3 regions of the Allobosea sp. 01N443 genome follow, and region 3 is predicted to be linked to each of the others. Evidence: predicted binding sites of a transcription regulator. Region 3 holds the regulator's gene; each other region holds the start of a gene.

Region 1 (11,916 bases), on a different contig from region 3:
GGAAGATCAAATGAAAGGCTCGAAGCCTTCATCCGAGACTGCAGCGCAGGCCGTCCGGTACGCGAAACCTGAATCCGGACGGCGGCGCTGGCAGTCCCGGTACGCGAGGTACCCATGACGCCGAACCATTTACGCAACTTCAACAGTCGCGATCTTGGGGGAGTCAGGGTAAAAGCCGGGTTTCCGGGTTGAAAAAAATGCGTCTCGTTTTGGGGCTGCAGTTTTTGCCTAGTGCATTGGCAAACCAGCTGAATCCGGATCGGGTGTTAAGAAACGGCTAACGTGTCGCGGGCATCGCACAACCGCTCAGCGCCGCCAGACGCCCTTGATCGGCGCGAAGGAAAAACGGTGCTCCGGGCACGGGCCGTGGGTCTGTATCGCGGCGCGATGCGCGGCCGTGCCATATCCGGCATGCCCGGCAAAACCATAGGCCGGATAATGCGTCGCCAGGCGCGCCATCATCCGGTCGCGGGTCACCTTTGCGATGATCGATGCGGCCGCAATCGAGGCCACGCTGCCGTCGCCCTTGATGATCGCATCGCAGGGGCAGGGCAGAGTGGGAGGGTCGTTGCCATCGACCAGCACATGCCGCGGCTGGACAGGCAGACCGGCAACCGCGCGCTTCATGGCGAGCAGCGTCGCCTGCCTGATGTTGAGCGCGTCGATCTCCTGCGCTGTGACGCTGCCGATCCCGATACCGAGCGCGGCTTTGGCGATCTCCCCGAACAGCGCTTCGCGCCTTGCGGCGCTGAGTTCCTTCGAATCGGCGAGGCCAGCCGGAATCAGGCCGGGGTCGAGAATGACGGCAGCCGCCACCACTGGCCCGGCCAGCGGCCCGCGTCCGACCTCGTCGACGCCGGCCAATGGCCAGAATCCTTGCTCAATTGCGTGCGCCTCGCGGCTGAAATCGGCGGCCATGCCCGGTCCAGGAAAGAAATCGTTGCCGGGCTTATGCCGGAAGGCCGTCGTCTAGAACAGGCTGAGCTGTGCCTTTTCCTTCTCCGGCTTCAGGAAGAGGTCGCTGCGCAACCGCAACCGCGTCGCGTTGAAGCCGAGGCGTTCGGCTGCCATTTCGAAGCGCCGCCCGATCATCCAGGCATAGGGACCGGAACCGACCTGACGCTGGCCCCAGGCCGAGTCGTAATCCTTGCCGCCGCGTGTCGAGCGGATCAGCGAAACGACATGGCGCAGCTTGTCTGGATGGTGGGTCAGGAGCCAGTCCTGGACGAGATCCTTCACCTCCAGCGGCAGCCGCAGCAGCACGTAACCGGCCTCGCGCGCCCCGGCGGCCTTGGCGGCGTCGAGGATGCGCTCGATTTCCTGCTCGTTGATCGCGGGGATGATCGGCGCGACCAGCACGGTCACCGGAATGCCGGCATCCGACAACCGCTTGATCGTCTCCAGCCGCTTCGCCGGCGCGGCGGCGCGCGGCTCCATGCCGCGCGCGATCTTGGGATCGAGCGTCGTCACCGAGATCGCGACCTTGGCGAGGCCCTGCGCTGCCATCGGCGCCAGGATGTCGATGTCGCGCTGTACCAGTGCCGATTTCGTGACGATGCCGACCGGGTGGCGGAAGCGCGCCAGCACCTCCAGGATCGAGCGCATGATCCGCAGCTTCTTCTCGATCGGCTGATAGGCGTCGGTATTGGTGCCGATCGCAATGGTGCGCGGCTGGTAGGACGGTGCAGACAATTCCTTCTCGAGCAGCAGCGCGGCGTCGGGCTTGGCTGTCAACTTGCTCTCGAAATCGAGCCCAGGCGAAAGCCCGAGATAGGCATGGCTCGGCCGCGCGAAACAGTAGACGCAGCCATGTTCGCAGCCGCGATAGGGGTTGATCGAGCGGTCAAACGAAATATCCGGCGAATCATTCCGCGTGATGATCGTGCGCGCTTTCTCGATCGCGACTTCGGTCTTGAAGGCTGGTAATTCGCCGAGAGAGCCCCAGCCATCATCTTCGGCGACGCGCTGCTCGGTCTCGAAGCGTCCGCCTGGATTGATCGTTGCCCCGCGCCCGCGCCGTCGTTCCGGATCGATGCGGTGGCCGGCATAGGCGAGGGGGTCAGCCGGAGCGACACGCGCGGATGCCGACAGGGTTTCGCCGTCATGCCGCCTGAGCGGCTGGGCTGCGATCGGTCGCGAACTGGGTCTGGCTTGCTGCATGGCGCTGAGCCGTTCCTGAGAGGGCCGTAAGAATCGGCGTTTCCGTGACCATCAATGTGAACATATAGGGAACAAAATGCAAGTGGCGGGATTGCGGCATGTTGCGCTGCGTCATAATCAATGGGCCATGCTTACAGCCGTCATCAGGGCCGACGGACCGGCCAGAGCACTCGCTGCGACTTTTTCCGCGCTGATCCCGGCCGTTGCCGAAGGTTTCCTCGGCCATGCCGTGGTCGTCGATGCGGATGGTGAGGGGGAGGTGGAACGCCTCGCCGATGCGACGGGTGCGACCTATGTCAGGGCGGCCGTGCCTGAAAGCTGGCATGCCGGTGCCGCGCAGGCGCGCGGCGATTGGCTGCTTCTGTTGAGCGCCGGGGACATCCTGCAGCCAAACTGGATTCAGGCGACCGAGCGCCATCTGCTGCTGGCGCCCGACAGGCCGGCCCTGTTGCCGCTGAGCGGGGTTGCTGCGGCGCTCAAGGAGCGCGCCGCGCTGTCATTCGGCCCGCGTCGGCTGCGGGCCGGCCTTGTGGTGCCGAAGGGGCTGGTTCTGGCCGGGCGGCTGAATGCCGCGCCGCGGCGTCTCTCGGTGCGCCGGGAGCGTGCCGTATCCTGAGACGCAAGGCATCGGCCCGAAAGGTGGATCGCGGTATTCGGGGAAAGCCGACGCAACCCCAGAAGGTGAGATCGGATCGGATACGAGATCGGGTCCGATGATCTAAAGCTGGTTCGTCCGGAAGGTATCGCAGCTTTGCAGCGAGCCGGACTTGAAGCCGGTCGTGAACCAGCGTGTGCGCTGCGCCGACGAGCCGTGGGTGAAGGAATCGGGCACGGCCACGCCTTGCGAGGCTTGCTGCAGCCGGTCATCGCCGATCGCCGCCGCCGTCCGCATCGCCTCGTCGACATCGCCCTGGTCGATTCGGCCCATCGCCTGGACATTATGCGCCCAGACGCCGGCGAAGCAGTCCGCCTGCAGCTCGACCCGCACTGACAGCGCATTCGATTCGCGCTCCGAGATGCGCTGTCGCAGCTGGTTCACCTTGGGCAGGATACCGAGCAGGTTCTGGATGTGATGGCCGACCTCGTGGCCGATCACATAGGCATAGGCGAAGTCACCACCACCGCCGAGCTTGCGCTGCATCTCCTGGAAGAAGGAGAGGTCGAGATAGACCTTCTTGTCTTCGGGGCAATAGAACGGCCCCATCGCTGCCTGTGCCGTGCCGCACCCCGAGCGATCGATGCGCGAGAACAGCACGAGCTTCGGCGGTTCGTAGCGGCGGTTCGCCTGCTGCGGCAGGATCTTGGTCCAGATATCCTCGTTCTGCGCCAGCACCGCCGAAACGAAGCGACCCATTTCATCCTGCGGCGGGCCTGAGGCCGGGCGGCTCTCCTGGGTCGGAGCACTGCGCCCGACCCCGAGCATTTCGGCGCCACCGATCAGGATGCGCGGATCGATCCCGAGAGCCCAGCCGACAAGGCCAAGCACGACCATAGTTCCGATGCCGACACCGCCGCGCCCGCCGGGAAGCCCCGCGAAGCCGCCGCCGCCATTGCGCCTGTCCTCGAGATTCTCGGACTGGCGATAATCTTCCCAACGCATGGCGGAGTCCCCGTCTAGTCCCGAGCAATCTCGTGGAGAGAGGCCCGGAACTCAAGCTATTCGTCAACCGGCTCGCGCGCGGGTGGTTCCCCAGGTTCTTCCTGTTACCTCAGTGATAGCCGCTGTCGGCCCTCACCTTGCCGCGGAAGGTCCAGTAGACGAAGGCCGTGTAGAACAGGATCATCGGCAGCAGGAAGCAGACGCCGATCAGGACGAAGATATGGGAGGACGGCGCTGCGGCCACATCCCAGATCGTCAGGCTCGGGGGCACCAGATAGGGATAGTTCGAGATCGCGAGTCCCAGGAAGCAGAGCAGGAAGATCGCGATGGTGAAGGCAAAGGGTGTGAATTCGTGCTGCCCGTGCAGCCGCTTCCAGACCATATAGCCGCAGAACGCCGTCAGGACCGGGAATGGCCAGAGCAGCAGCAGGTTGGACGGCGTGAACCAGCGTTCGGCGATGCGCGGATGTGCGTAGGGCGTCCACAGCGAGACGATCACAGCGAAAGCCATCAGACCGAGCAGGAGCCATTTCGCCTGGCGCCGTGCCCTGTCCGCGACGGCACCTTCCGTCTTGAAGACGAGCCAGGTCGCGCCGAGCAGCGCGTAGCCGACGACGACGCCGACCCCGCACATCACCGAGAACGGCGTCAGCCAGTCGAAGGGGCCGCCGGCAAACTCGCGGTTGCTCACGGTGATGCCCTGGATCAAGCCACCGAGCACGAGGCCCTGAGCGAAGGCCGCAAGGGTCGAGCCGAGCCAGAAGGCAATGTCCCATTTCCTGTGATGCGGCTTGGCGACCCAGCGGAATTCGAAGGCGACCCCGCGGAAGATCAGCGCCAGCAGCATCAGGATGATCGGTGTGTAGAAGGCCGGCATGATGATGGCGTAGGCGGTCGGAAAGGCGACCCAGAGGCCGCCGCCGCCGAGCACGAGCCAGGTTTCGTTACCGTCCCAGAAGGGCGCGACCGAGTTCATCATCTGGTCGCGTTCGCCCTCGTCCCTGGTCGTCGGGAAGAGGATCGCGATGCCGAGGTCGAAACCGTCGAGCACGACATAGAGCATCACGGCAGTACCGATCAGGACGGCCCAGATGACGGGGAGATACCATTCCATCTCAGCTCTCCCCTCAATTCGCCGGCTGGATCTTGTCGTCGCCGGGATGCCCGTCGCCGAACAGCACAGAGGCGTCATCCTGCGTCGCCTTGAGCGTCCGCTGCGAAGGCTGCTCCGGTGGGTCCGTGGCGAGGAGAGCGTCGGGGCCCTTGTCGATCAACCGGTTCATCAGCAGGATCCCGGCCGCAAAGACCACGGAATAGACGCAGACGAAGAGCGCGAGCGAGATTGCGACCTGCATCGCCGTCACCGGCGAGACGGAGTCGACCGAACGCAGCACACCCGTTGCGAGCCAGGGCTGGCGCCCGACCTCGGTCACGAACCAGCCGGCGAGGATGGCGACGAAACCGAGTGGCCAGGTGTATTGCGCCAGCCAGAGCCAACGTCGTGCTTCGAACACCTTGCCACGTGACCAGAGATAGGCACCGAGCCAGCCGAAGCCGATCATCAGGAAGCCGATGCCGACCATCAGCCGGAAGGCGAAGAAGGGAATCTTGACGGGCGGCCGGTCCTGCGGCGCGAAATCATTCAGGCCGGGAAAGAGAGCGCTCATGCTGCCATGGGTCACGAGGCTGGCGAGCCCGGGAATCGCGATTTCGTAGCGGTTGATGCCGGCCTTCTCGTCGGGCCAGGCGAAGAGAACCAGAGCGCCGGGCTTCGACGAATCCCAATGCGCTTCGATCGCTGCGAGCTTCGCCGGCTGGTATTTCGCCGTGTCCTCGCCGTGCTGGTGGCCGATGATGGCCTGGATCGGAGCCGTCAGGGCGATCATCAGGATCGCCATTCGCACCATCGTCCTGGCAGGCTCGATGCTCGTCCCGGCCAGGAGATGGCGCGCTCCCGTCGCCAGCACCACGAAGGCGGTGGTCAGATAGGCCGCCGTCATCATGTGCATGAAGCGCAAGGGGAAGGTCGGATTGAAGATGATCTGCAGCCAGTCGACCGGATAGGCGATGCCGTCGCGCATCTCGTGGCCGGTCGGATACTGCATCCAGCTATTGGCCGAGAGAATCCAGAACCCCGACAAGGCCGTTCCGGCGGCGACGATCACCGCGGACAGGAAATGCAGCCAGGGCGGAACGCGCTTCCAGCCGAACAGCATGACGCCGAGGAAGGAGGCCTCGAGGAAGAAGGCGCTCAGAACCTCGTAGCCGATCAGTGGACCGATGACGTTGCCGACCACCGTCGAGAACCGGCTCCAGTTCGTGCCGAACTGGTAGGACAGCACGATGCCCGAAACGACGCCCATCGCGAAGGAGACCGCAAAGATCTTGGTCCAGAACCGGGCGAGCAGGTGAAACTTGTCGTCGCCGGTCTTCAGCCAGAGGCCGAGCAATGTCGCGATATAGGCGGAAAGCCCGATGGTGAAGGCGGGGAAGACGATGTGGAAGGAAACCGTGAAAGCAAATTGAATACGCGAAAGCAGAAAAGCGTCGATTTCCATCGCAAGGCTCCGGCCGGCACGCCGCACGAGCGGCTTGAAACGACTCTGCCCGCACAGCATCGTCGCTGCGCGGCAATTTAGTCAAATCCGAAACTGCGCGAGGGGCCGGAATGTCGCAGAGGCAGGGCTGCGTTGTCGCAGGCGAATACTTTAGCTGGCTGCGTCGAGCGCTGTCCTGAGCGCCCGCATGTCGCGCCAGGCGAGGCGTTTCTGCAGGGGCTGGCGCAACAGATAGGCGGGGTGAAGCGTGGCGAGGGCGCGGATGCGCCTTGTGCCCATATCGTACTCGGTCCACTTGCCGCGCGAGGCGAGGATGCCGGTGAAGCCGAGCAGGCCCTGGGCAGAGGGGCCGCCGATGCAGACGAGGATATCGGGATTGGCGAGTTCGATCTGCCGCTGAATGAACGGCAGGCAGATCGCGACCTCCTGCGGCGTCGGCGTGCGGTTGCCGGGCGGACGCCAGGGCAGAAGATTGGCGATGTAGACATGTTCCTGCCGGTTGAGGCCGATAGCCGCCAGCATCCGGTCGAGCAACTGGCCGGAGCGCCCGACGAAGGGCAGGCCGAGCCTGTCTTCATCGGCGCCGGGGGCCTCGCCGACGAACATCACGCGCCCCTCCGGATTGCCGTCGGCGAAGACGAGATTCTTCGCGGTCGCCTTGAGCGCGCAGCCCTCGAAGCTGGCCAGTGCCTCCTTCAATTCGTCGAGCGTCTTGGCCTGCCCGGCCAGCAGGCGCGCGCTCTGCATGGCCTCGTCGGGCGCCGTTGCGTCGGCCGCGATGACGCGCGCGGCAGGAACGGCACGCAGAGGATTGCGGCGTGCTGCAGGCTGCGTGGCGGCAGCTTCGGCGGCCTGTGCGGATTCGGCGAAATGGTCATGCGGCGTCTCGTCGAGCATCTCGGTGACGCCCATCTCGGCGTACCAGGCAATGAGTTCGACGGGATCGTGGCCAGCAGGGATCATCCCGGCGTCTTAGCACGGTCCGGCGCGGCTTCGCGACACCTGTCGGGCGGCTGTCCCGGCTCCGCGTGCTCGCCAGAGCGGTCAAACGCGGTTGCAAATTGGAACGTGGGCTCGGATAGAGGGGTTCCAATCTGGTTTCGGTTTGGCTTGAGCCAGAGAGTGTGATCGTTCATATATAAACTATCGCTGTCGAGGCGAAAGTTGTTGGCGGAGGGCAGGATGGAACTCGAGGAAGCGCAAAGCACCCCGCGCGAGAGCATGGACTATGACGTCGTCATCGTCGGCGCAGGTCCCGCTGGTCTCGCAGCCGCCATTCGCCTGAAGCAGCTCGACGAGGCCATCTCGGTGGTCGTGGTCGAGAAGGGGGCGGAGGTCGGCGCCCATATCCTCTCGGGCGCGGTTATCGATCCGATTGGTCTCGACGCGCTGTTGCCTGACTGGCGGCAGGACGAGGCACGCCCGCTGACCACGGAAGTCAGCGAGGACATCTTCTATTTCTTGACCGAGCCGAACGGAATCCGGCTGCCGAATTTCGGCATGCCGAAGCTGATGAACAATCACGGCAATTTCGTCGGCTCGCTCGGGCTGGTGACGCGCTATCTGGCGACCCGCGCCGAGGCGCTGGGTGTCGAGATCTATCCGGGCTTCGCGGCCGCTGAGCTTCTCTTCGATGAGAAGGGCGCCGTCACTGGTGTCGCCACGGGCGACATGGGGATCGCCAAGGACGGCACGGTCTCCGAACGCTTCACCCGCGGCATGGAGCTGCGCGGGCGCTATACGCTGCTCGGCGAAGGAGCGCGCGGCTCGCTGTCCAAGATCGCGATCCAGCGCTTTGGTCTCGACAAGGATCGTGAGCCCCAGAAATACGGCATCGGCCTCAAGGAGATCTGGCAGGTCAAGCCGGAGAAGTTCCACAAGGGCCGGGTGCAGCACTCCTTCGGCTGGCCGCTCGACGGCAAGACCGGTGGCGGCTCGTTCCTCTATCATTTCGACGACAATCTCGTCACCGTCGGCTTCGTCGTGCATCTCAACTACGAGAACCCGACACTCTCGCCCTTCGACGAGTTCCAGCGCTTCAAGACGCACCCGATGATCCGGGACGTCTTCGAGGGCGGCAAGCGCCTGTCCTACGGCGCGCGCGCCATCACCGAAGGTGGCTGGCAATCCGTGCCGAAACTCAGCTTCCCGGGCGGGGCATTGGTCGGCTGCGCGGCCGGCTTCGTCAACGTGCCGCGCATCAAGGGCAGCCACAACGCGATCCTGTCCGGAATGCTGGCGGCCGAGCATCTCGTGCCGGCGCTGGCGGCGGGACGCGCGCATGACGAAGTCAGCGAGATCGAAACCAGCTGGCGCGCGTCTCCGATCGGCCGCGACCTCAAGCCGGTCCGCAACGTCAAGCCGCTCTGGTCGAAATTCGGGACGATCGGCGGTGTTGTGCTCGGCGGCATCGACATGTGGCTGAACCAGCTCTTCGGCTGGTCGCCTTTCGGCACGCTCAAGCATGGCAAGCCGGATTACGCGACGCTGAAGCCACTGAGCGAGGTGACGCCGATCACCTATCCCAAGCCGGACGGCAAGCTCTCCTTCGACAAGCTGTCGTCGGTGTTCCTGTCCTCGACCAATCACGAGGAAGACCAGCCCGCCCATCTGAAGCTGACCGACCCCGCCATTCCTGTGGCGAAGAATCTGCCGCTGTATGGCGAGCCCGCCCGGCTCTATTGCCCGGCCGGCGTCTACGAGATCGTCTACAAGGACAACGAGACGAAGAGCGATCCGCGCTTCGTCATCAACGCGCAGAACTGCGTGCACTGCAAGACATGCGACATCAAGGATCCCGCCCAGAACATCACCTGGGTGGTGCCTGAGGGCGGCGGTGGCCCGGGTTACTCGAACATGTGATGAGTCGGCGACGGTGACCGGTGCGATAAGGAGGCCGCGCCCTGCCAGGGCGGCGGCTTGTCCTGCCGAAATGGTCACTTGGCCCCGGCGAGGTGCGGTCGATGATCGCGGCGACCGAGCGAACGATCGTCTCCCTGGGATGATCCTGGGCGAATCGTCGCCACAGAGCCGAGAGATGCAGCTGCAATGGTGATGGCGTGCCGAACTGCAGCGTGACGTGATTGAATTTGTGCGCTGCACGACGTGATTGCAGTGGTTGTTGCATCCTTGCTACGGAGGCGATCTGCGCCGGCTTTGCGGCTTGCCGGGGCGCCCGGAAACGGCCATCTTGCGCGCCTATGCGAAGCGGTCACGGTCGCGCTGAATGGACCCAGCCCCTGTGCCACACGAGGCAGCGGACCGAGGGAGAATAGCAGTCGTGACGTTTCGAATGAACGGCCGAGGGGCCGGCGCGACATTGGCCTTGGCCTTGTTTGTCGCGCTTCATGCCGGGGCCGCTGCGCAGGCCACCACGCAAACCAATACGCCGACCCGCACCACCGAGCCGCTTGAGCCTGCCGAAAGCCTTGAAGGCAACTATCTGGCCGCGATCGTGGCCGGTGCCGGCCGAGACCTTGGCGCGGCCTCGGTCTTCCTGCGGGAGGCGATCAAGGGCGATCCGAAGAACAACGATCTGCTGGAGCGTGGTTTCGTCGCCTTCCTGGCCGATGGCTCCATGGATGACGCGTTCCGCGCCGCCGAGAAGCTGGTGCAGCGCGACCCGAGCAACGGGCTGGCGCAGCTCGCGATCGGCATTCGCGCCATCAAGCAGAAACAGTATCAGACGGCGCGCAATCACCTGCAGCGCGGCGGGCGCGGGCGTTCCGCCGACATCACGGCGACCTTGCTGTCCGCATGGTCCTATGCCGGCTCCGGCCAGACCAACCGCGCGCTCGAGACGCTCGAGCGGCTCAAGGGCGAGCCTTCCTACAATCTCTTCCGCGACTATCATGCCGGCCTGATCCTCGATATCGCCGGCCGCAAGGCGGATTCCGAGCGCAGGCTCAAGGCGGCCTATGAGGCCGAGAAGACGACGCTGCGTCTCGTCGATCTCTGGGCTCGCTTCCAGACCCGCTCCGGCGATTTCGAAGGAGCTGCGGCAACCTATGGCGCCTTCGACAGGCTCCTGCCGAATCACCCCATCGTGCGTGACGGATTGACCCGGGTCGCCGCCAAGGAGCCGCTTGCCCGCTCGGTCGCTACGGCGCAGCAGGGTGCAGCCGAAGTGCTCTACGGCCTCGCCAGCGCGGGGAACCGCCAGGGAGACGAGGCCGCTGCACTGCTCTATCTCAGGCTCGCCCTCTATCTCGACCCCAATCACGATCTCGCCGTCCTGACGCTCGGCGACATCCTGGAGCGGGCCAAGCAGCTCGATGATGCGGTGACGGTCTACAACCGCATGCCGCCGGGTTCGCCGCTGGCCTCCAATGCCGAGATCCAGTCCGGTCTGGCGCTGGAAGCGCTTGGCAAGTCGGACGAGGCGGTGAAGCATCTCGAAGCGCTGATCGCAGCGCGTCCTGACGATGTCGACGCGCTCTCGGCGCTCGGCAATGTCTACCGCTCACGCAAGCGCTTCGCCGAGGCTGCCGACACCTATGACAAGGCGATCGCGAAGCTCGCTTCGCCGGGCCGCTCGAACTGGGACCTTTATTACTTCCGTGGCATTGCCCGCGAGCGCATCAAGCGCTGGGCGGAGGCCGAGGAGGATCTGCGCAAGGCCCTCGAACTGATGCCGGAGGCGCTGGGGCGCGAGCGGGCGCTGGTGCTCAACTATCTCGGCTATTCCCTGGTCGATCAGCATCTCAAGCTCGATGAAGCGCTGGGCATGCTGCGCCGGGCCGTCGAACTGCGCCCGCGTGACGGCTACATCACCGATTCGCTCGGCTGGGCTTACTACCGGCTCGGCCGCTATACCGAGGCGACCCGCGAACTCGAGCGCGCGATGGAGCTGCGGCCCTCCGATCCGGTGATCAACGATCATCTCGGCGATGTCTATTGGCGCGTCGACCGCAAGCTGGAGGCGGTCTTTCAGTGGAACGCCGCCCGCGATCTCAGCCCGGAGCCCGAGGATCTGGTCAAGATCAAGCACAAGATCGAGAAGGGGCTGGAGGAGGCCCCGTCGGCCAATGCCGCCGAGCCGAAGGCGGATGGCGGCTGACCGATGCATTGTGATGCGGTGACGGACCTCGCGTGCCTGTTGCGCTGACGACCCGCGCTCGCGCCAAGGTCAATCTCGATCTGAAAATCCTCGGCCGTCGCGCCGATGGCTATCACGAGCTGAAGAGCCTCGTCGCCTTCGCCAGTGTCGGTGATTCGCTGGCGCTGGAACCGGCTTCAGGCCTCGGCCTGACGATCGGTGGTCCGCAAGGCACCAGTCTTGTCGCGGATGATGGGAATCTGGTTCTCCGTGCCGTGCAGGCGCTGGCAGACGAGCTCCCCGGACTGCGAACCGGACATTTCCACCTCGTCAAGCGTCTGCCGGTCGCCTCCGGCATTGGCGGAGGCTCGGCTGACGCGGCAGCAACCTTGCGTCTGCTGGCAAGGCTGAACGGGCTCTCGCCTGCCTCGCCTCAGCTGCAGCGCGCTGCCATCAGGGTTGGCGCCGATGTCCTGGTCTGCCTCGAGTCGCGCGCTCGCATCATGGCCGGGATTGGCGAGCGCCTCGGCCCCGCACTGTGCCTGCCGCCGCTCTTCGCC
Region 2 (8,640 bases), on a different contig from region 3:
TGGCGCCGCGGACGTTCTGGAAGGGCTATCTCAAGCTGTCCCTCGTGACCTGTCCAGTCGCGATGATGCCGGCCCGATCGGACAACGAGAAGGTCCGCTTCCATACGCTCAACCGCAAGACCGGAAACCGGATACGAAGTCGCTTCGTCGATGCGGTCACCGGCAAGCCCGTCAGCGACGAGGACGAGGTCAAGGGCTATCCAAGGGGCGATGACGACTATGTCATGTTGGAAGACGATGAACTCGACTCCGTGGCACTGGAGAGCACCCGAACCATCGACATCCAGACCTTCGCTCCAAGATCATCGGTCGGCTGGATCTGGTATGACACGCCTCATTACCTCGTGCCCGATGCAAAGGTCGGGGAAGAGGCATTCTCCGTCATCCGCGAAGCGATGAAGCGTACGAAGACGGTCGGAATCTCGCGGCTCGTCCTCTATCGGCGCGAACGGGCCGTGCTGCTGGACGCCCGCGATAACGGCATCGTCTTGTGGACCTTGCGCTATGGCGATGAGGTCCGGCCCGAGAAAGATTATTTCGCCGGGATCGGCGAGGCCGCACCGGACTCTGATCTGCGTCCCCTGATGGACAAGCTCATCGCGACCCGCACCAAGGACTGGTCCCCGGAGCTTGCCAAGGATCCGGTCCAGGAGGAGCTGCTTGGTATCATCAAGGCCAAGGAGAAGGGCCGCAATCCGATGAGGACATCGCCGCGTCCGGCCTCGGAAGGCAATGTCGTCAACATCATGGACGCGCTCAAGCGCAGCCTGGAACCGCGGCGCAAATAATCAACTCGCCTTCTTGCGCGGGGCTTGCTTCGCCGCTGCGGGCTTCTCGCCGCCGCCAGCCTTGGCACTTTGACGCAATGCCTCCATCAGGCTGACGACCTTCGAGGGCTCGGGCCGCTTCTGTGGCTTGATCTTGCGGCCTTCGATCTTGGCCTGGACGAGTTCGGCCAGCGCGGCTTCATAGCGATCGTCGAACTGTTTGGGATCGAACTTGCCAGCCTTCGTCTTGATGATGTGCTCGGCCAGGTCGAGCATCTCACCGTCGATCTTGATTTCCGGGATCTCGCTGAAGGCGTCCTCGGCCGAGCGGACCTCGTAGTCGAAGTTCAACGTCGTCGCGATCAACCCTTCGTCCTGAGGACGGATCAGGATCGATCGCATCCGGCGGAAGATGACCGTTCGGGCCAGCGCGGCCGACTTCTGGTCCTTCATTCCCTCGCGGATCAGCGCGAAGGCTTCGGACGCCACGGGTGAGGCAGGCGCGATATAGTAGGGCTTGTCGAAGAAGATCTCGTCGATCTCGCCGCACCGCAGGAACGTCTCGACCGTGAGGGTCTTGTCGCTTTCCGGGATCGCGGCGGCGATCTCTTCCGGCTCGAGCAGGACGTAATCGCCGTTGCCCTTGTCGTAGCCCTTGACCTGATCCTCGGTCTCGACCGGCTTGCCGGAGACCTCGTCGATATACTGACGATGGACGCGGTTGCCGGTCTTGCGGTTCAAGGTGTGAAACGAGATCCGCTCGGCGGTCGAGGCTGCCGTGTAGAGCGAAACCGGGCAGCTCACCTCGGCGATCTTCAGAACGCCTTTCCAGACAGCGCGCGGCGCCATGACATTTCCCCATAGCGTTTCAGCGGACGCGAGCGAGGAACGAGCGGGCATCCATGATGGTTCCAGTTTGCACCGCACCACGCGACCAAAGAAGCACCGGAACCGTGATGGACGTCGGCGCTCGGCTGCATTCGTTCACGACAGAAAAGGCGTCGACTGGCGGCTACAGGGAACACGTTATCGTGAGATGGTTCTGCCCTATGCGCCCCAGGCAGATGCCCGAGTACCTGAACAGGGCTTGCCCGACCGGAGCCTCGCAACGGCTCTGTCTCGTCTTTCGTTTCGTTGACGGGCTGGTCGCATTGCCCTGCCGAGCGCGCCAGGCCTTACGTGGTCATGGTGATGTCCGCAATGGCGTCTGCCGCGGCTCGTAGGCGTGGATGGCCGTTCTAAGCGCAGCGAGCTGACGATCTCGGGCGGCGCTCGGCCTGATGCCTTCCAACTGGCCAACGCGCTCACAAGCATCGCGATAGTCTTCGTGCGTACGGAGTGTCACCGTCACTGGTTCTGATCTGGAAAGGGTATCGGACATGCAAAGCACCTCCCTGTAGGGAGCAACCTAAACCTTGGAGCGCTCCCGGCAATGTCATTTGCCGGATGCGGCAACTCTTGATCGAATTCACTCCAGCCGCGTGATGATCAGCCCGGTTCTGGCGACTTCGAACCTGCGCTCGTCGACAAAGTTCACGAGCGCACCGCTATCGAGCGTGTAGGTGATGCTGCGCAGGTCGTCCGGGTTTCCGCTTGGGATGAAAAGCGCGGGGTAACGAACCCATGTCAGCACTCCCATATCACCACCATATCCTAACTGCTGAGGCGGCACGAAGTTCCACGTCGCCGGAACGAGTGCCCGCTGCCCGGCGTTTGTCTGCGGTGGAGGAGAACCCGTCATGCGCGTGCGCCAGATGTCGCGGTCCGGCCCCGGTTCGGAGGCGTTGAAGGGCACGGTCTTGTCGCCCGTTGCCATACCAGTGGAGGCCCGTCTCCCTGACGACAGCACGCAAGATGACGATCCTATGCCGCAGCATGTCGAGCCATGCCTTGCCAGTGAGGCGGCAAAGCCGCCCAAGGGGTCCAATTGGTCGTTCGAGGTGGCATGGGACGGCTACCGGCTTGCCGTTCATATCGAGCCTTCGCGCGAGGTGCGCCTGCTTGCGCGAGACGGCCGGGATTGGACGGCCCGCTTTCCCGCGATCGTGGCGGCGGCGAAGCAGATCGTCGTCGACAGTGCTATCCTTGATGGCGAGGCCGTCATCCTCGATCGGAGCGGAAAATCGGATCTCGCGGCATTGGAGCAAGCGCTCGGCGGGCGAGACGGCAAGGGCAGCGCCGAACTCGCGGTCCTGTTTGCCTTCGATCTTCTGTACCTCAATGGACAGGATCTGCGGCATCTGCCGCTCTCGCAGCGGCGCGAGGTCCTGGCCGATGCAATCGACCGCGCGTCTCCCGGTATCCTGCTCAGTGAGGACGTGATTGCCGACGGAGAGGCGTTCTACACCCTCGCCTGCAAGCTCGGCCTCGAAGGCATCATCGCAAAACGCCTTGATGCACCCTATCGCTCCGGCCGCGATGGTGACTGGCTCAAGATCAGGTGCATCCAGTCGGAGCGCTTCGTCATCATCGGATATGAGCCTTCGATCGGCTTTGGAGGAATCGGCAGGTTGCTGCTCGCTGCGGAAAAGGCCGACGGCCTGGTCTATGTCGGCGGGGTTGGCAGCGGCTTCACCGAGCTGTCCGGCGCCGCCTTGAAGGCGCGGCTCGACGCGAGACTCGTTCCGCGACCACCCCTGGCCATCCAGCGGACAGCCGCGCGCTGGGTTTCGCCCGTGCTGGTTGCCGAGATCGAATTCCGCGGCTGGACCGATGACGGCAAGCTTCGCCACGCGACTTACAAGGGCCTGCGCGACGAAGCCGGTGCTGCGAGGATCTTTCGGTTCGATGATGCATAGGAGTCAGGACCGAGCCAGGGCCGGACATCGCGGACAAGGCCACGCGTTCGCCAGGCAGCAAACGGCCCGCCAACGGAAGCTGCTGGCGGGCCGAACGGTTGGACGATTGTGCTGATCACTCGATGATCTGAACGATCCTGCGGGTGCCGGGCTCGACCAGCACAGTGCGGTTATTCACGACCGTATAGCGGTACTGGGTCGCGCCATACTCGCGCGGCACTTCGCGATAGGTCACGCCCTCATTCGGGAGCACGGTGCCGACCGCGAGCGGCTCGGCATAGGTGTAGGACGGCACACGCTGCTCGACCACATAGGTCTTGAAGCGGGGGGTATTGTCGCCGACGATGCCGCCTACGACAGCGCCACCCACGCCGCCGACAACAGCACCGACCGGACCGCCGACGATCGCCCCGCCCACGGCGCCTGTCGCCGCGCCGGCAGCTGCACCACCCTGCGCGCCCTGCGGATTCTGGGCGAATGACGCGACGGGCACGAGAATCAGGGTCGCGGCGAGAGCAAGCTTCTTCATCATCACAGATCTCCTTCGCTGAGGGTTCTGTGATCAGGAACGGGCTCGATTCCGGTTTGTTCCACCGATCGGCATCCGGACGTCGGTGTCCCGCGAGAGGCCGCCTCCGTCGCGAACGGCCGCAATCAGGTCTCGGCCTGGGTCACCCCAAGCTTGTGCCAGAGCTGTTCCCTGTCCATGCAGGAGACGTCGTAAGTGACCTGTCGGCCCTTGAATTCCGGTCGTTTTCCAAACTCCACCGTCATCGCACGCGCGATGTCGTCGATGCGGGCTTCGCAGGCCTGCACCGTCGTGAAACCCTGTTCGCTGATCCGGGAAGCGGTGCAGGTCGCTTCGCCGGAAATGCACGCGACAATCACCATCGTGAAGGCATCCATGGAGGCACTCCGAGTGAAATCGAGTCAGGCCAGCCATGAAGGCTGGGGTTTCTGGGTTACCGAGAGCTTAAGGGGAACAAGCAAGATGCGGGCCGGCGCCACCGGCGCAGGCCGATCGCGCCTTCTGCGATCGCATCGGCTTACCCGAAAACCGCAATCCCTCGGGCCGATGCTTCAGCGCCACATGCCCTTGAGTCGTGCCGACACGTCAATTCTCACGCCGCTGCGGTGTTGCATGGCGGCCTGAGCCTGCTCGATGGGCCAGGTCGCCTGCTCGAACAGGTGCAGCAGGGCATGCGGGATGAACCGCGTGCGTGCCGCGTAGACATGCCGATCGCCTCGCGCGGCCTGGCCATGAGTGAAGAAGCGCTGCGGCACGACCAGATGCAGGTCGTCCCTGGCGCGCGTCATCGCGACATAGAGCAGCCTGCGCTCCTCCTCGATCTCGGCGGTCTCCCCGACGGCAAGGTCACTGGGAAGACAGCCGTCCACCGTGTTCAGCACAAAGACCGACTTCCATTCCTGTCCCTTGGCGGAGTGGATGGTCGAGAGGATGAGAAAATCCTCGTCCAGCGATGGCGGACCCGCTTCATCGCTCGTTGCGTCGGGCGGATTGAGGGTGAGCTCGGTGAGGAAGCGCTCGCGGGATGGATAGCCGGAGGCGATCTGCTCCAGCTGAACCAGATCGGCTCGACGCGTGGTGAAATCCTCGTGAATGCGCTCCAGGTGAGGGTCGTACCAGAGACGGGCCCGTTCGAGGTCTGCCGGCCAGCCTATCCCTGAGCGCAGCGCCCGGAATGTCGCAACGAAATCCGGCCAGGCGTCGCCCGTACGCGCGGGCGCCGACAGCTCCGCGAGGCCTGCTGCGAAATCATCTGCCGTGCCGGCCTGATCGAGCACGCGTTGCGCGGAGGTCGGCCCCACGCCCGGAAGCAGCTGCAGCAAGCGGAACCCGGCGACCCTGTCGCGCGGATTCTCGACGAAGCGCAGCATCGCCAGCATGTCTTTGACATGGGCGGCATCGAGGAATTTCAGCCCGCCGAACTTCTTGTAAGGAATATTGCGCCGTGTCAGCTCGACCTCCAGCGGGCCGCTGTGATGCGAGGCGCGAAAGAGCACCGCCTGCTGCTTGAGCGTGTGCCCCGCCTCCCTGTTCTCCAGCACGCGCGTCGCGACGAAGCGCGCCTGGTCGGCTTCGTCGCGAACATTGACGAGTTGGGGCTTGCCGCCCGACTGGCGGTCGGTCCAGAGGTTCTTGGTGAAGCGCTCGCGGGCGAGCTCGATCACCCCATTCGCGGCGGCCAGAATGGGCTGGTTCGAACGATAGTTCTGATCCAGCGTGACGACCTCAGCCGGTGGGCTGAAGGCCTGGGGGAAATCGAGGATATTGCGGATCTCGGCGGCGCGGAACGAGTAGATCGATTGCGCGTCATCGCCGACGACGGTGAGCCCCTGGCCATCGGGCTTGAGCGCCAGCAGGATCGAGGCCTGAAGCTTGTTGGTATCCTGATACTCGTCGACGAAGACATGGTCGAAACGTCCGCCCATCTCCGCGGCAAGGCTGGGCTCGCTTGCGGCCTGGGCCCAGCACAGCAGAAGATCGTCGTAATCAAGGACGTTCTGGGCCTGCTTGGCCTCGACATAGGCTGAAAAGAGCTGCTTCAGCTCCCCTGCCCATGATGCGCACCAGGGAAAGGAAGCACCCAGCACGGCCTCAACCGGCTCTTCGGCATTGACGCAGCGCGAATAGATCGCAAGGCAGGTGCCCTTCTTGGGAAAGCGCCCTTCCGTTTTCGAGTAGCCAAGCTCGTGACGAGCGAGGTTCATCAGGTCGGCGCTGTCCTCGCGGTCATGGATCGTGAAATGCGGATCGAGCCCAAGCTCCGGCGCGTAATCCCGGAGCAGCCTTGCTCCCACGCTGTGAAAGGTCCCGGCCCAGGTCAGCGCGTCGGTCATGACGGCAGCCCCCTCTCCCAGCACGTCGCGCGCGATGCGCTCCACCCGCCTCGCCATCTCGGCTGCAGCGCGTCGGGAGAAGGTCAGCATCATCATGCGGCGCGGGTCCGCACCGTTCAGGATCAGATGCGCGACACGATGCGCGAGCGTGTTGGTCTTGCCGGATCCCGCCCCCGCGATCACCAGCAAGGGACCCGGCTGCGTGCCGACGCCGTGCTCCACCGCGCGGCGTTGCGCGGGGTTGAGCCTGTCGAGATAGCTTGGTGGCGCCAGCGAATCGAGAGCGAACATGTCTCATATTCGATCATTTTTCGCGTTTTGTTCGCAACGCAAAAGATCGGGAATAGGGCAGCCGTCCTGAGCCAGATGGCCGAAGCCCTATGGCAGGATCGGTTTCGACCTGATCATGAGGCGGCGATTCACCTCACCCAGCCAGCGAGGCGAGCGCCCGCTCGATCCGGGAACAGCCGCCCCTGGCGCGCGCCTTCTCGAAGGAGGCCGCGAGCTTCCCGTTGGCATAGGCCTTCACCACGATGGCGTGGACATAGCTCTTGCGCGTCACGGCAGGCGTGTTCGCCAGTTGCTCCGAGACGGCGCGCATGATCTCGGCGAGCTGACGCTTCTCGCTGCCATCGCCGATCATGATCTGGCTGGCCAGCAGCAGTTCGGCGGCCGCAGCGTTCCCCGCCAGCATCCTCAAATCCTTGGCACTGATGGCGAGGCCGGAGATCTCGCGGAGATAGGCGTTGATGTCGCCGGCATGGACCGGCGTCACCTTGCCGTCCTCGTCCCGGTATTGCAGCAGTCGCCGGCCGGGCAACTGCGCAATCCGGGCAAGTGCTCGGGCGAGCGGGCCATCCTGCCGCGAGCATGCGATCTGCTTTCCGCCCTTGCCGCGAAACAGCAGGTCGATCCGCGAGGCCGTCAACGCGACATGGCGCTTGAGGAGCGTCGAGGCACCATGGCTGCCATTGCTCCTCGCATAGGCCTCGCCGCCAACGCGCAGATGGCAGCGGTCGATGATGGCGACTGCGCAAGCCAGCGTTTTCCTGCGGCAGAGCGCACGCGCCTTGAGATCATCGGCGACCGCCTTGCGCAAACGGGGCAGCGCGTCGATCAGCAGCCGCAATCGCTTCAACTTGCGGCGTTCGCGGACCCGCTCCCATTCGGGATGATAGAGATATTGCAGCCGCCCGGCCTCGTCCCGCCCGACCGCCTGGAGATGGGCCCGTGGATCGGCCGCGATGCGCACCTCGCGATAGGCGGGCGGAATTGCAAGTGAGCGGATCCGCTCAAGCAAGGCCGCGTCCCGGACGGGCTCGTCAGTGGCGTCGAGATAGGCAAAGCCCCTGCCGCGCCGGCCCCTGCGGATCGTCAGATCTCCGGGATTGACGATCCGCAGCCGACCAGGGGCGCGGGATGGCTTGCCGGCGACCATGGCGTTACTGCTTGCCCAGCGCTTCCTGCATCAAGCCGCTTCCCGGCGGTTATGATGGCGGCGCACGAGTTCTTCGGCGTAGGCCAAGTCAGCCTGCGTGAAGGCCGGCACCGGATCCGTGAGGATGGCGGTGAGGACATCCCGGTCGCGCTGGCCATTCGCTATCACAAAGGCGAGCGCATCCCTCGTCTCGCGTTCGGCATGAAGCTGGGCCACGAGGGCCGCAATCAATCTGTCCTTGGCCGATAGCTGCATGGCAAAACCTCCGCAGGAAGCTTCGCGATAAACACGGTCGGGCCAGCGCTTGTTCCGCCCAGGCGCAATCTGTCAGCCCGCCAGCGGCGACGCGCCGATCGTGACGGTGAGCGCGCCGAGGCGCTCGATGCTGCCGACGAGAACATTACCGGGAAGGACCGCGCCGACGCCATGCGGCGTACCGGTCATGATCACATCGCCGGGCTCGAGCGAGTAATATTTCGAGAGTGTCGCAATGATCTCGGGCGTGCGCCAGATCATCAAGGACAGGTCGGAATCCTGGCGTGCGACACCGTCGACCTCGAGGCGGATTTTGCCCGTCGACGGGTGGCCGACCTGTTCGACCGGGTAGATCGGGCCGCAGGGCGCCGAGTGATCGAATGATTTCTTAAGTTCCCACGGGATCCGCGGGCCGTCTGGCGTGTCGAGCAGCTTGCGGCGGGTCATGTCGAGGCAGATGCCGTAGCCGAAGACATGCTCGAGCGCTTCGTCCTGAGGGATGTTGTAGCCGCCGGACTTC
Region 3 (3,978 bases):
CGCGCAGCGCAGCATGAGCAAGCTCAGCCATCTCGACGCCAGCGGCCAGGCCCATATGGTCGATGTCGGCGACAAGGAGGAGACCTCGCGCATCGCTGTCGCCGAGGGCTGTGTCGTCATGCAGCCCGGGACTCTGGCGATCGTGCGCGATGGCGACGCCAAGAAAGGCGACGTACTTGGCACGGCGCGCCTGGCTGGAATCATGGCCGCTAAGCGCACGCATGAACTGATCCCGCTCTGTCACCCCCTGCTGATCAGCAAGATCAGCGTCGACCTCACCCTGGACGAGACATTGCCCGGGGTGCGCGTGAGCGCTGAGGTCAAGATGAAGGGACAGACCGGCGTCGAGATGGAGGCGTTGACCGCTGTCGGCGTCGCCTGCCTCACAGTTTACGACATGGTCAAGGCGGTCGACCGGGCGATGCGGATCGAAGGCATCAGGCTCGTCCACAAGTCAGGTGGAAAATCCGGCACTTTCGATCTCCCGGAAACTGCGCGATGAGCCTCACGCCCGTCCCCGTCGCCCTGAAGGCGCTGATCGACAGCGTTCCGGCACCGACACCATCAGAAACCCTGCCACTCGCACATTGCGTAGGGCGCGTGCTCGCCGCCGACCTGCAGGCGCTTCGGACCCAGCCCCCCTTTGCCAACTCCGCAATGGACGGATACGCCGTTCGCGCAGATGATATTGCGCCGGCAAATGAATTGCGTGTCATCGGCGAATCGGCTGCCGGTCGTTCCTTCTCAGGGATGGTCCGCTCCAATGAGGCTGTTCGCATCTTCACCGGTGCTCCGATTCCGGAGGGCGCCGATACGATCCTGATTCAGGAGAATGCGGACGGCGTCGGCACTGCGACGATCCGCGTGCGCGAGGGCGCCGAGCGCGGCAAGTTCGTTCGTCAGGCAGGATTGGACTTCTGCGAGGGCGAGGTGTTGCTTCTCGCCGGCAGCCGGCTCGACAGTGCGAGCCTCGGCCTCGCGGCAGCCATGGGCCACCCCATGCTCACGGTGCGTCGCAAGCCACTGGTCGCGATCCTCGCGACCGGCGACGAACTGGTCCAGCCCGGCGAGCCGGTTGGACCCGACCAGATCGTCGCGTCCAACAGTTTTGCGCTCGCCGCGCTGGTCGAGCAGGCCGGCGGCACGGCGCTCGATCTCGGGATTGCCCGCGATGATCATGCCGATCTCGCCGACAAGATTGGCCAGGCACGGAAGGCCGATGCCGATGTGCTGATCACCCTCGGAGGAGCCTCGGTAGGTGAGCACGATCTCGTCCAGGCAGCGTTGATCGGTCAAGGCATGGCGCTCGGCTTCTGGAAGATCGCCATGCGGCCGGGCAAGCCGATGATGATGGGCCGCCTCGGCCGCATGGTCGCGCTCGGCCTACCCGGAAACCCCGTCTCGTCCATCGTCTGCGGGCATCTCTTCGTCGTGCCCCTGCTCAGGACCCTCCTGGGCGTACCGGAACCGGAGCGCGATCTGAGTGAGCCTGCAATCGTCGGAAGAAATTTGCYGGCAAATGATGAGCGGCGGGACTATATGAGGTCGGAACTGACGCTCACTCCGGAAGGATGGCTGGCAACGCCCTTCGCCAAGCAGGATTCATCGATGCTGGCCACTCTTGCCCGCGCCGACGCGCTACTCATTCGCGAATCGTTTGCTGCGCCGGCAAACAAAGGCGACAACTGCCGGATCATCCGCCTACGCTGAGCGCGCTTGCGGAACACAACGCGAACCTGTATGGTGTTCGTGCTTTGTTTCGATTCCATACAAAGAGCGCCGGCGGGAACCATGCTGACACGCAAACAGTTCGAACTGCTTCGTTTCATCCAGGAACGCCTGCGCGAGACAGGGGTGCCCCCCTCCTTCGACGAGATGAAGGACGCGCTCGATCTGCGCTCCAAGTCCGGTATCCATCGCCTGATCATGGCGCTGGAGGAGCGCGGGTTCATTCGCCGCCTTCCCAATCGAGCCCGAGCGCTGGAGATCATAAAGCTGCCCGAAGGGGCCGGCGGCCCTCAGGCGACGCGCGGACGGTTCAGCCCCTCCGTCGTCCAAGGGGGGCTTGGCAAGGTCCGGCCGATCGCACCGCCCCCGGACGAAGATGTGCGCTCCACGGTTGCGATTCCGGTCATGGGGCGGATTGCCGCCGGTACACCGATTTCCGCCATCCAGAGCCGCAGCCATACCGTGGCACTGCCTGCCGACATGCTTGGCCCCGGTGAACATTTTGCCCTCGAGGTTCGCGGCGACTCGATGGTGGAAGCCGGCATTCTCGACGGCGATACGGTGGTGATCAAGCGTCAGGACACGGCCAATACCGGGGATATCRTCGTGGCTCTGATCGATGACGAGGAAGCAACGCTGAAGCGACTGCGCAAGCGCGGCTCCTCGATCGCGCTCGAGGCTGCCAATCCCGCCTATGAGACAAGGGTGCTGGGACCGGACCGCGTCAAGATTCAGGGCCGCCTGGTCAACCTGATGCGGCGCTACTGAAGCGGCTCGTGTTCTTCGACAGCCGCCAGCGGCAAAGCCGGCGTGCTTGCAGGCCGCTCCCGCTTGCGGCTCCAGGGACGATCGACACCATCCTGCTCTGATAGATGGGCGCGCCAGCCGCCCTTGTTGCCGACAAGGGCGGTCGCGCCATCGCGCGACAATGCCCTGCGGTCGATCAGTCGTGCTGCGCACGGAGCGTTCCAYGGAATCGGCGTGATGACGAGATCGGCGCGCCGACAGTCCTCGACGATGGCCAGGCGATCACGTGCAAAGGCAACGCTTCGTCCATCCTTGCTGCGGACGACACAACCCAACGTGTCGCAGGTCGCGCCTTCCCGCAGGCTGTTGTCGTCAGTCCGGCGATTATCGCCATCTGCGTTCAGCCATTGCTGCAGCACGAAGCGGCTCGGTTGCCCCGCCAGGATCATGCGACCATCGCCCCCGCGGACCAGGATCCCGGAACCATCGCGTTCGATCAGGATGTCGGGCCTGTCGGGCTTCGCTGCCACGAGCAGTCCCGCGATCAGGGGGGCGACGGCCAGGAAGCGCAGCGGTGTCGTCCAGAGCGTGATCCAGAGAAGCGCGGCGGCAAAGCATGCGAGCGCCGCGGCCCCGAATGCAGGAATGATCACCGCGGAGTGGTCGAATCCCGCAACCCAGCGCGCGGATTGCAGCACATAGTCCGAAGCGACTCCCATGAGCGCCCAAGCCGGCCAATCCAGGCCGAAGGGATAGGCGAGCACGCCGAAGACAGCGGCAGGCATGACGATCAGGGAAACGAAGGGCAAGGCGAGCGCATTGCCGAGCAGACCGAAGGGGTTGAAGGTCTGGAAGTGATAGGCACCGAACGGTGCGGTTGCGACCGTCGCCAGCACGGTCGTGACCGTGAGCCCGACCACCGCGATCCAGATCGGCCGTAGCGGCCAAGGCAGGTTCGCCGGCGCCTCGGAGTGGCCGCGATCCTCCCAGCGCTCGGCAAAGGCGATCAGCGCCGCGACAGCGCCAAAGGACATCTGGAAGCTTGGACCAAGCAGCGCGTCAGGCTCGCGCAGCAGAACGATCATCGCAGCGAGAGCCAGATTGCGCATGCTGAGCGCCGGGCGATCGACGAGAATCGCACCGAGCATGACCAATGTCATGATCAGCGAGCGCACCGTCGCGACCTCGGCTCCCGAGAAGATGCAATAAGCCGTGGCGCCGAGCATCGCGGCCAGGGCGGCGAGTTTCTTTATGGGCCAGCGCAATGCCAGCGTTTGCGATAGCGCCAGCAGGCCACGGACCAGGCCGAAGATCGTGGCGGAGGCCAGCACCATGTGAAGGCCCGAGATCGAGATGATATGATAGATTCCGGCCGCGCGGAGGTCGATATTGGTCGCCTCCGTGATGAGGCCGCGCTTGCCAGTAACCAGCGACGCCGCCATCGCGCCAGCCTGCCCTCCCCCGATCCCGGCGATGCGCTCCGTCAGGGCATTGCGCGCCCGG

The links. Region 3 encodes LexA, which represses DNA repair genes until DNA is damaged. Its sites were predicted from a motif close to TGTTCNNNNTGTGTTCNG; they were not measured.
Region 1: the regulator LexA is predicted to act here: its motif matches at 2,217-2,234, upstream of AC1DRP_RS06765 (PA0069 family radical SAM protein).
Region 2: the regulator LexA is predicted to act here: its motif matches at 6,736-6,753, upstream of AC1DRP_RS31590 (ATP-dependent helicase).

The regions. Positions count from the first base shown of each region.
Region 1 is NZ_JBFTRC010000015.1:22,104-34,019, forward strand. Features, by position in the region: gene AC1DRP_RS06755 (site-specific DNA-methyltransferase) at 1-116, opposite strand, end outside; gene rnhB (ribonuclease HII) at 307-918, opposite strand; gene AC1DRP_RS06765 (PA0069 family radical SAM protein) at 970-2,160, opposite strand; gene AC1DRP_RS06770 (glycosyltransferase family A protein) at 2,288-2,776, shown strand; gene ypfJ (KPN_02809 family neutral zinc metallopeptidase) at 2,879-3,760, opposite strand; gene cydB (cytochrome d ubiquinol oxidase subunit II) at 3,870-4,874, opposite strand; gene AC1DRP_RS06785 (cytochrome ubiquinol oxidase subunit I) at 4,888-6,318, opposite strand; gene AC1DRP_RS06790 (uracil-DNA glycosylase) at 6,469-7,281, opposite strand; gene AC1DRP_RS06795 (electron transfer flavoprotein-ubiquinone oxidoreductase) at 7,501-9,180, shown strand; gene AC1DRP_RS06800 (tetratricopeptide repeat protein) at 9,599-11,377, shown strand; gene AC1DRP_RS06805 (4-(cytidine 5'-diphospho)-2-C-methyl-D-erythritol kinase) at 11,410-11,916, shown strand, end outside.
Region 2 is NZ_JBFTRC010000214.1:5,233-13,872, forward strand. Features, by position in the region: gene ku (non-homologous end joining protein Ku) at 1-788, shown strand, start outside; gene ku (non-homologous end joining protein Ku) at 789-1,616, opposite strand; gene AC1DRP_RS31570 (hypothetical protein) at 2,236-2,583, opposite strand; gene ligD (non-homologous end-joining DNA ligase) at 2,633-3,565, shown strand; gene AC1DRP_RS31580 (DUF1236 domain-containing protein) at 3,681-4,097, opposite strand; gene AC1DRP_RS31585 (hypothetical protein) at 4,220-4,471, opposite strand; gene AC1DRP_RS31590 (ATP-dependent helicase) at 4,646-6,718, opposite strand; gene AC1DRP_RS31595 (DNA topoisomerase IB) at 6,852-7,865, opposite strand; gene AC1DRP_RS31600 (hypothetical protein) at 7,896-8,120, opposite strand; gene AC1DRP_RS31605 (fumarylacetoacetate hydrolase family protein) at 8,193-8,640, opposite strand, start outside.
Region 3 is NZ_JBFTRC010000152.1:355-4,332, forward strand. Features, by position in the region: partial or broken gene AC1DRP_RS27075 (indole-3-glycerol phosphate synthase TrpC) at 1-17, shown strand, start outside; gene moaC (cyclic pyranopterin monophosphate synthase MoaC) at 14-502, shown strand; gene AC1DRP_RS27085 (molybdopterin molybdotransferase MoeA) at 499-1,710, shown strand; gene lexA (transcriptional repressor LexA) at 1,792-2,496, shown strand; gene AC1DRP_RS27095 (ComEC/Rec2 family competence protein) at 2,490-3,978, opposite strand, start outside.